DNA from 2 places in the Brevundimonas sp. Soil_N_31 genome. Region 2 is predicted to be linked to the other one. Evidence: predicted binding sites of a transcription regulator. Region 2 holds the regulator's gene; the other holds the start of a gene.
What was found. Region 2 encodes LexA, which represses DNA repair genes until DNA is damaged. Its sites were predicted from a motif close to ATGTTCNCNANNTGTTCT; they were not measured.

Region 1 (4,413 bases), 120 kb from region 2:
TGGCGCGGGTGACGCCGACGTAGGCCAGGCGGCGTTCCTCCTCCAGTCCCTTCAAGCCCTTTTCGTCGATGCTGCGCTGGCTGGGGAAGACGCCTTCCTCCCAGCCGGGCAGGAAGACCAGAGGGAACTCCAGCCCCTTGGCGCCGTGCAGGGTCATGATCTGCACCGAGCCTGAGCCGTCGGCGTTCTCGTCGCGGCGCTCAAGGTCCATGACCAGCGACACATGCTCCAGATAGGCCTGCAGCGTCTCGAACGACTGCATCGACTGGGTCAGTTCCTTCAGGTTGTCCAAGCGCGTCTGGCCGCTGGTGCGGTCGGCCTTCTGCATGGCGGTGTATCCGCTCTCGTCCAGCAGGGTCTCCATCACCTGCCAGTGGGGCGTGCCCATGGCCATCAGGTCGCGCCAGCGGTCCAGATCGCGCACGAAGTTGGCCAGCGGCGTGCGGGTGCGCGCTTGAAGCTCGTCCGTCGTAATCAGGTGGCGCACCGCCCGCATGGCCGAGACGCCGTTCTCGCGCGCGATGTGCAGGATCTTCTGGACGCTGGTGTCGCCGATGCCGCGCTTGGGCGTGTTGACGATACGCTCGAAGGCCAGATCGTCGTCCTCGGACTGGATCAGCCGCAAGTAAGCGTGGGCGTCGCGGATTTCCGCTCGCTCGAAGAAGCGCGGGCCGCCGATGACGACATAGGGAATGGCCAGCATCAGGAAGCGTTCTTCAAACGCCCGCATCTGGAAAGATGCGCGAACAAGGACGGCCATGTCCTTGTAATTCATGCCCTGCTTGCGCGCGGTCTCGATCTCGTCGGCGATCAGCCGGGCCTCGGCCTCGCCGTCCCAGACGCCGCGCACGCGCACCTTGTCGCCGCTGTCGTCCTCGGTCCACAGGGTCTTGCCCAGTCGGTCCTGATTGGCCGCGATCAGGGCCGAGGCCGCGCCGAGGATGTGCTTGGTCGAGCGATAGTTGCGCTCCAGCCGGATGACCTTGGCGCCGGGGAAGTCGCGCTCGAAGCGCAGGATGTTGTCCACCTCGGCCCCGCGCCAGCCGTAGATCGACTGATCGTCGTCGCCGACGCAGCAGACATTGCCGGTCGAGGAGGTCAGCAGCCGCAGCCACAGATATTGGGCGACGTTGGTGTCCTGATATTCGTCCACCAGAATGTAGCGGAACCGGCGGCGATATTCCTCCGCCAGATCAGCATGTTTCGACAGGATGGTGATGTTGTGCAGCAACAGGTCGCCGAAGTCGCAGGCGTTCAGCGTCGCCAGCCGCGCCTGATAGGCGGCGTACAGCGCCTGGCCCTTGCCGTTGGCGAAGTCCTCGCCCGGCGGCAGCTTGTCGGGCGTCCAGCCGCGGTTCTTCCAGTGGTCGATCATATGGGCCAACGACTTGGGCGTGAACCGCTTGGTGTCGATGTTGGCTGCTTCCAGAAGCTGCTTCAGCAGCCGCTCCTGATCGTCCGTATCCAGGATGGTGAAGCTGGACTTCAGCCCGACCAGTTCCGCATGGCGACGCAGAATCTGGGCCGCGACCGAGTGGAAGGTGCCCAGCCAGCGTAAGCCCTCGGACGACAGGCCGATCAGATGGCCGATCCGCTCGCGCATCTCGCGCGCGGCCTTGTTGGTGAAGGTGACGACCAGCAGCTCCCACGGCTTGGCCCGGCCGGTCGCCAGAATGTGCGCCAGGCGGGTGGTCAGGACGCGCGTCTTGCCCGTGCCCGCGCCCGCCAGCACCAGCACCGGCCCCTCGGTCGTCTCCACCGCCTCGCGCTGTTCGGGGTTCAGGCCCGACAGATAGTCGGCCGCCGGCCCTTGCGGAGTTTGGGCGCGGGCGAGGTCGGAAATGCGGGGAGCGGGCAGGTCGGTCACAGGGGCGGATACTCAGGCGGCGGGACAGGCGGGCGAGCCGCCGGAATCTGAATGGGAGAACATAAGCAGCACAGCGGCCAAAGTCAGGCCTATTCGCACAGGGCCGTTCCGGAACCGCGCAGTCAGAGCGTCGTTCTCGCACACGACAGGGTCAGCAAAGGGAAGGGATGCCTTATGGCGGAAAACTCAAGCGGCGGCGGCAACGCCGGTCTCGCCTTCATCGTCGGCGGTTTGGTCGTGGTTGTGGCTGTCCTGGCCTGGTTCCTTCTGGGCCGAGGCGGGGCGTCGGACACCAGGAATGTCGATGTCGAGGTCAAGCTGCCTGAAGTCTCGGCGCCGGCTGCGCCGAGCGGTCCTGAGGCCGCGTCATGACCGATCCCAATATCCCGCCTGAGCGCGTCGTCCATCAGACTACCGTCAACAACGTCCCGGCGCCGCGAAAGGGCGGCGGGGCGGGTCTGGCCTTCATCGTCGGGGGGCTTCTCGTCGCCGTGGCGGTGATAGCCTGGTTCGTCTTCGCCGGAGGAAGGGCGTCGGCGCCGTCAACGCCCGAATTGAACGTCGACATCAATGTGCCGACGCCGCGCCTGCCTGAGGTTCCAGACCGCCCGGTTCCGCCCGAATTGCCGCGCCCCTCTGAACCGCCCCAAGTGGCCGCGCCCGAACCGCAGGGCGGATGAGGCCGTGAAGGTCGCCTTGAAGCGCGTCTATGAACCGCCGTCCGATGCGGATGGGACGCGCATCCTGGTCGACCGCCTCTGGCCGCGTGGTCTCAGCAAGGACAAGGCCCGCGTGGACCTATGGCTCAAGCAGATCGCGCCGACGACGGAACTGCGGCAGTGGTTCGGCCATGATCCGGCGAAATGGACGGAGTTCCAGCACCGCTATCGCGCGGAGTTGGAGGCCAACGGCGATGTCGTATCCGAACTGAAGGCCGCGCTCGCCGATGGCCCGGCGACCCTGGTCTATGGGGCCAAGGACGAAGAGCACAATGACGCCGTCGTGCTGGCGGCCTATCTGACGGACCTCTGATTAGGCGGGCGCATTGGCGCGGACCTATTTCAGTCGATAGCTGATCGTCGTGACGACCCGGACCTTCTTGTTCGGCGTGCCGGCTTCGTCGCCCGTGCCGTCGCGCGACAGGATCTCGAACGAGCCCTGTCCCGCCGTCTTGATCGGCCCCAGCGGCGCGCCGGAATCCTTGGCGAACTGTTCGGCGCCGCTACGGGCGGCGGCGGTGGCTTCGGCGATCATGGCCGGGCGCACGTCGTTCAGCTTGGTGAAGATGTAGGACGGACCGTTGAAATCCTGCAGCACCACGCCTTGCCGCACCAGATCGTTCAGGTTGCGGGTCGTGGTCTGCACCCGGTCAACGTCCGTGGTGCGCACGATCACGGTCTGGGTCAGGATGAAGCGCGGTCCGCCCGTCTGGCTGGCGTATTCGCGCGATCGGGTGTCGGCCACGCCCAACTGACCCAGGTCCACGGCGTCGTCGGCATAGCCCTGCGCCTTCAGGAACTGGCGCACGATGGCCAGGTCGCCGTCGATGCGGGCCTGCACCTCGGACAACACGTCGCCCGAGGTTGTGAAACGGATCGGCAGGACGGCCAGATCGGCCTTCACGTCCTTTTCCGCCAAGCCGCGCACGGTGACGGAGCGGTCGCCCGCGCGGGCGTTGACCACGCCCTGACCGATCAGGGCGCCGCCGCCGATCAGGCCTACGGCCAACAGCCCGCCGAAGACGGCGGCGGGGATCAGGCGGTTCTTGTCGATGCGAGCGTCGCTCATGGCGTCTTCTCTTCTGCGAAACTGCGGTCGCCGCCGGTCCATTGCAGGGCCAGGATGCGGCAGGCGGAGGCCAGGGGGCGGCGGCCCCGCCAGGCGTCGATGCGGATCAGCAGGCCGGACCGGCTGAGCGCCAGTTCGGCTGCGATGGCGTCCAGCACGGCCCAGAACTCAGGCTCCAGCGCCACCGAGGTGGCGTGGCCGGACAGCAGCACCGATCGTTTGGCGAGGCCGCTCAAGGCTTAGCGCACGCCCACCATGACGATGTCGGCGCTGTTCGAGGCGCCGTTGGTCAGCACAGCGTAGTTGGTGTCGGTGGTGAAGCGCAGGGCGCCGGAGGCGTCGCGGATTTCAGCACGTGCGGCATAGCGGTGGCGGGCGTCGATCTTGTCGCTGGGCACCGAAAGGGTGACGGCGTAGGGCGGGGCGCGACCGTTCAGCGGCTGGCGCACCTCGGCCATGGTGCGGGACGGCGCGTCCATCAGGCTGACGTCCTCGACCTTGACCGTCAGGACATGGCCGGGCGGCAGCATGATGCGTTCGCGATAGGTGGCGGTGACCTGGACTTCGGTCATGGAGGTCTCTGGCAGGGTGGAGCAGGCGGCGGCCAGCAGGGCCGGGGCCAGGACGAGGGGGGCGAGGAACAGGCGCATCAGCGTCTCCTTTGAAGGACTAGCTTAACAGAACGCGCCAGCGTCGCATAAGGCTGCAACAGGTGAGAGACGGCGGACCCGAAGCGGTGCTATCGGGAGTTCCTGTTT
Region 2 (4,413 bases):
CACCCCGTCCAGCGTCAGCTGGTCGCCCAACGGCGAGCAGTTGGCCTATTCCGTCCTGGTCCCCGGCGAGAAGCCCAAGATCGGATCGCCCCTGGCCAAGCCCGAGGGCGCCCAGTGGGCGCCGCCGCTGGAGATCATCGACAGCGTCTCCTACCGCTCCGACGGCCAGGGCTATCTGAAGCCCGGCTTCCGCCACGTCTTCGTCGTCGGGTCGCAGGGCGGCGGTGCGCGCCAACTGACGCACGGCGACTTCCACCACGGCGGCGGCCTGTCCTGGTCGGCCGATTCCCGCACCCTCTACCTCAGCGCCAACCGTCGCCCCGACTGGCAGCGCGAAGCCGCCGACAGCGAAGTCTTCGCCCTGGATGTCCAGACCGGCGGCCTGACCGCCCTGACCAGCCGCGCCGGGCCGGACAACGCCCCCGTCGCCTCGCCCGACGGCCGCCGCATCGCCTACCTGGGCTATGACGACAAGCGGATGGGCTATCACAACACCCGCCTCCATGTGATGGACGCCGACGGCTCGAACAGCCGCGTCCTGACCGAAAGCCTCGATCGCTCGGTCCAGTCTCCGGTGTGGAGCCGCGACGGCCGCTCGGTCTACGTCGCCTATGACGATCAGGGCCGCACCAAGGTCGCCCGCGTGTCGCTGGACGGCGCCGTCACAACCCTGATCGAGGATCTGACCGGCGACGACTTCGGCCGCCCCTATACCGGCGGCGGCTTCACCGTGGCCGACGACGGCGCCATCGCCTATACGCGCGGCGACTCCAGCCGCCCGGCCGACGTTCACGTCCTGAAAGGCGGCCGCAGCACCCAGCTGACCCGCCTGAACGCCGACTTCCTCAGCGCCCGCCGCCTGGGCGAGGTGCGCCGCATCCAGGTCGCCTCCTCCCACGATCAACGCGCGGTCGAAAGCTGGCTGACTCTCCCGGCCGACTATGTCGAGGGCCAGCGCTATCCCCTGGTGCTGGAGATCCACGGCGGCCCGTTCGCCGCCTACGGCCCGCACTTCGCCACCGACAACCAGTTGTTCGCCGCCGCGGGCTATGCCGTGCTGTCGGTCAACCCGCGCGGTTCGACCTCCTATGGGGACGAGTTCGCCAACCTGATCCACCACAACTATCCGTCGAACGACTATGACGACCTGATCAGCAGCGTCGACGCCATTATCGCTCAGGGGATCGCTGACCCGAACAAGCTGTTCGTCACCGGCGGCTCGGGCGGCGGCGTGCTGACCAGCTGGATCGTCGGCAAGACCGACCGCTTCAAGGCGGCCGTCGTCCAGAAGCCGGTCATCGACTGGGCCAGCTTCGTGCTGACGGCCGACAACCCGGCCTTCTTCGCCCGCTACTGGTTCGGCGAATATCCGTGGGAGAACCCGGAGGCCTACTGGCGCCGGTCGCCGCTGTCGCTGGTCGGCAACGTCAAGACCCCCACCATGGTCGTCGTCGGCGACGAGGACTATCGCACACCCGTCAGCGAGTCGGAGCAGTACTACACCGCCCTGCAGCTGCGCGGCGTGCCCACAGCCCTGGTGAAGATCCCCGGCGTCGGCCACAGCTTGGCCGTCCGCCCGTCCCAGAACGCCGCCCGCATGAACGCCTTGATCGAATGGTTCGCGCGCTACAAGGACGGCGCCCCGGCCGCTCCGGCGCAATAAGACCCGGCCCCGCGCCCGTCATGCGGCGGGCGCGGGGGTTCAGCGTGGCGTTAGTTGACTTTTAACCAGAACACTTACAGAACATCATCAACGGTTCACGCCTTGTTCTGGATTCTGCGCCATGCTCACGAAGAAACAGCACGAACTCCTGATGTTCATTCATGAGCGCATCCGGGAGACGGGCGTTTCGCCATCCTTCGACGAGATGAAGGAGGCGCTGGACCTGGCGTCCAAGTCGGGCATCCACCGCCTGATCACGGCGCTGGAGGAACGCGGCTTCATCCGCCGCCTCGCCCACCGCGCCCGCGCGCTGGAGGTGGTGAAGCTGCCGGAACAGGCGACGACCGCCGCCCCGGCCAATGGCCGCGCGCCCTTCAAGCCCGACGTGATCCAGGGCGGCGGCCTGAACCCGCGCCCCGCCGTCGCCGAGGCCGCCAACGACGTGCGCGACCTACCGCTGCTGGGCAAGATCGCCGCCGGCACTCCCATCGCCGCCATCCAGCACGAGCGCGAGCGCCTGCCCGTCCCCGAAGCCATGCTGGGCGCGGGCGAGCACTACCTGCTCGAGATCGAAGGCGACTCCATGATCGAGGCCGGCATCCTCGACGGCGACACAGTCATCATCAAACGGGTGGAGAACGCCTCTTCCGGCGAGATCGTCGTCGCCCTGGTCGAAGGCGAGGAAGCCACGCTGAAGCGCCTGCGCAAGAAGGGCCAGTCCATTGCCCTCGAGCCCGCGAACAGCGCCTATGAGACCCGCATCTTCGGCCCCGATCAGGTCGAGGTTCAAGGCAAGCTGGTCGGCCTGCTGCGCCGCTATCACTGAGGCCCTCCCCCATCCCGCTCATCCCGGCCGACGCCGGGATCCAGTGCCTTGGCTTCAAGCGGGTCGTCTGGAAGTTTGCCTGTCCTCTGGCCTCATCTGGCCAGCGATAGCGCGTGTATCCCGGCGTCCGCCGGGATGAGCGGTTAGGAGTGAGCCCCGCTCCACGGCCGCCGTCCCCGCACCTCCGCCGCCCACAGGGCGCGCCAGCCGCCCGCCCCATCGCGCCACAGCTCCACCGAACCGCCGCGCGCATGATCCGCGCCGTCCAGCACCAGCCGCCCCTCGCATGACGACGGCAGGACCGCGACCACGGCCCGCACGCTGACCACCTCGGCGCTGCGGCACATCTGATCCATCTGCGTCTCGCTAGGCGGCGCCTTGCCCCACCACAGCGCCAGCGCGCCTTCCTCGCCCTCCGGCGCGCAGAAGGACCGCTTGCAGGTCCACCCTTCGCCCGGCCGCCCGACCGCCTCCAGCCCCCGTCGGCGGGACCACAGATCACTGGCGAACTGGCGCACCGCAGGCCGCATCACGACCGCCTGCTCTCCCTGCCGATACGCCGCATTCGCCCCGCCGTCGCCGATCCAGACATCCGGCGGCGCCGGGCGCGGCCAGATCACCACCGCTGCCGCGAACGGCAGGCCCAGCCAGCGCCACCGTCCGCGCCACAGGCACATGAACAGTATGCCCATGAAAGCGACCGGCAGCGCCGCCGCCGGGGCGCTGGCGATCGCCTGAACCGCGCCGGGCAGACCCGCCGCCCAATGGCCGATCGCCAGCATGACATCCACCGACTTGCCCGCCAGCCACAGGAAGGGCGCGCCCAGGCCCAGCGGCTCCAACGCCGCGCCCAGCGCAAGCGCGGGCATCATGACGAAATCCGCCAACGGCGCCGTCGCCAGATTGGCGATCAGCCCATAGACGGCGGTGCGGTTGAAATGCTGCATGGCGAACGGTCCCGTCGCCATGCCCGCCACCAGGCTGGCGGCGCATGCCGCCAGCAGCCAACTGCCGAACCGCTGCACGGCGACGATGGGCCAGGGTGCGGCGAACTCTCGGATGCGGCGCGGCCAGACCTCGACCAGGGCGACCAGGGCCGCCGTCGCCGCGAACGACATCTGGAAGCCCGGCGTCACCACGGCCTCGGGCCGCAGCAACAGCACGACGAAGGCCGCCGCCGCCAGCGCCCGCATCGTCACCGCCTGCCGGTCGGCCAATACGGCCAGAAAGGCGATGGAGGCCGTGACCGCCGCCCGCTCGGCCGGCGGCGGCGACCCCGAGATCACCAAGTACGTCCCGACCGCGATCAGGCCTGCGATCGCCGCAACCTTCTTGCCCGAGACGCGCAACGCCAGCCACGGCCAGGCCGCGACCAGCAGACGCACGGCGAAGAAGACGAAGCCCCCCACGACCGCCATGTGCAGGCCCGAGATCGACAGGATGTGCGCCAGTCCCGAATCCCGCATGGCGTCCAGGTCCGGGCTCTGGATCCAGGTCTCGTGCCCCGTGGTCATGGCCGCCGCCACCCCGCCGGTCCGCTCGCCCAGGCGCGCCACGATCCGCTCGGCCAGGGCGTAGCGCACGGCGTTGACCTTCATCGCCATCCGCACCCGCCAGGGCGGCGGCGTCAGATCGGCGGCGCGCGTCGGCCCCAGGGCGAACAGCGTCCCGCCCATGCCCTGAAAATAGGCGTTGCGGCCGAAGTCATAGGCGCCGGGGCTGGCCGGCGGCGGCGGCGGGTTCAGAATGCCGAAGACGCGGATCGCCGCGCCGGGCGGCGGCGGCGTCCCCTTCACCGTGACCCGCAATCGCTCGGGCGTCGCCTCAGGCGCCAGTCCGCGCACCCGCACCGGCGCCACGACGACGCGGGCGCCGTTCTGGCCCGGCGAGTCCACGTCCGTAACCCAGCCCTCGAGCTGCGTAG

Region 1: AC3A3G_RS03425 (ATP-dependent helicase) is a predicted target of LexA. The motif match lies at 1,924-1,941, and genes of this name have one in related genera.

The regions. Positions count from the first base shown of each region.
Region 1 is NZ_JBDGLE010000002.1:111,965-116,377, forward strand. It holds gene AC3A3G_RS03425 (ATP-dependent helicase) at 1-1,867, opposite strand, end outside; gene AC3A3G_RS03430 (hypothetical protein) at 2,042-2,239, shown strand; gene AC3A3G_RS03435 (hypothetical protein) at 2,236-2,547, shown strand; gene AC3A3G_RS03440 (DUF488 domain-containing protein) at 2,552-2,899, shown strand; gene AC3A3G_RS03445 (SIMPL domain-containing protein) at 2,924-3,655, opposite strand; gene AC3A3G_RS03450 (ribbon-helix-helix domain-containing protein) at 3,652-3,891, opposite strand; gene AC3A3G_RS03455 (YbaY family lipoprotein) at 3,895-4,305, opposite strand.
Region 2 is NZ_JBDGLE010000002.1:236,224-240,636, reverse strand. It holds gene AC3A3G_RS04215 (S9 family peptidase) at 1-1,663, shown strand, start outside; gene lexA (transcriptional repressor LexA) at 1,785-2,489, shown strand; gene AC3A3G_RS04205 (ComEC/Rec2 family competence protein) at 2,633-4,413, opposite strand, start outside.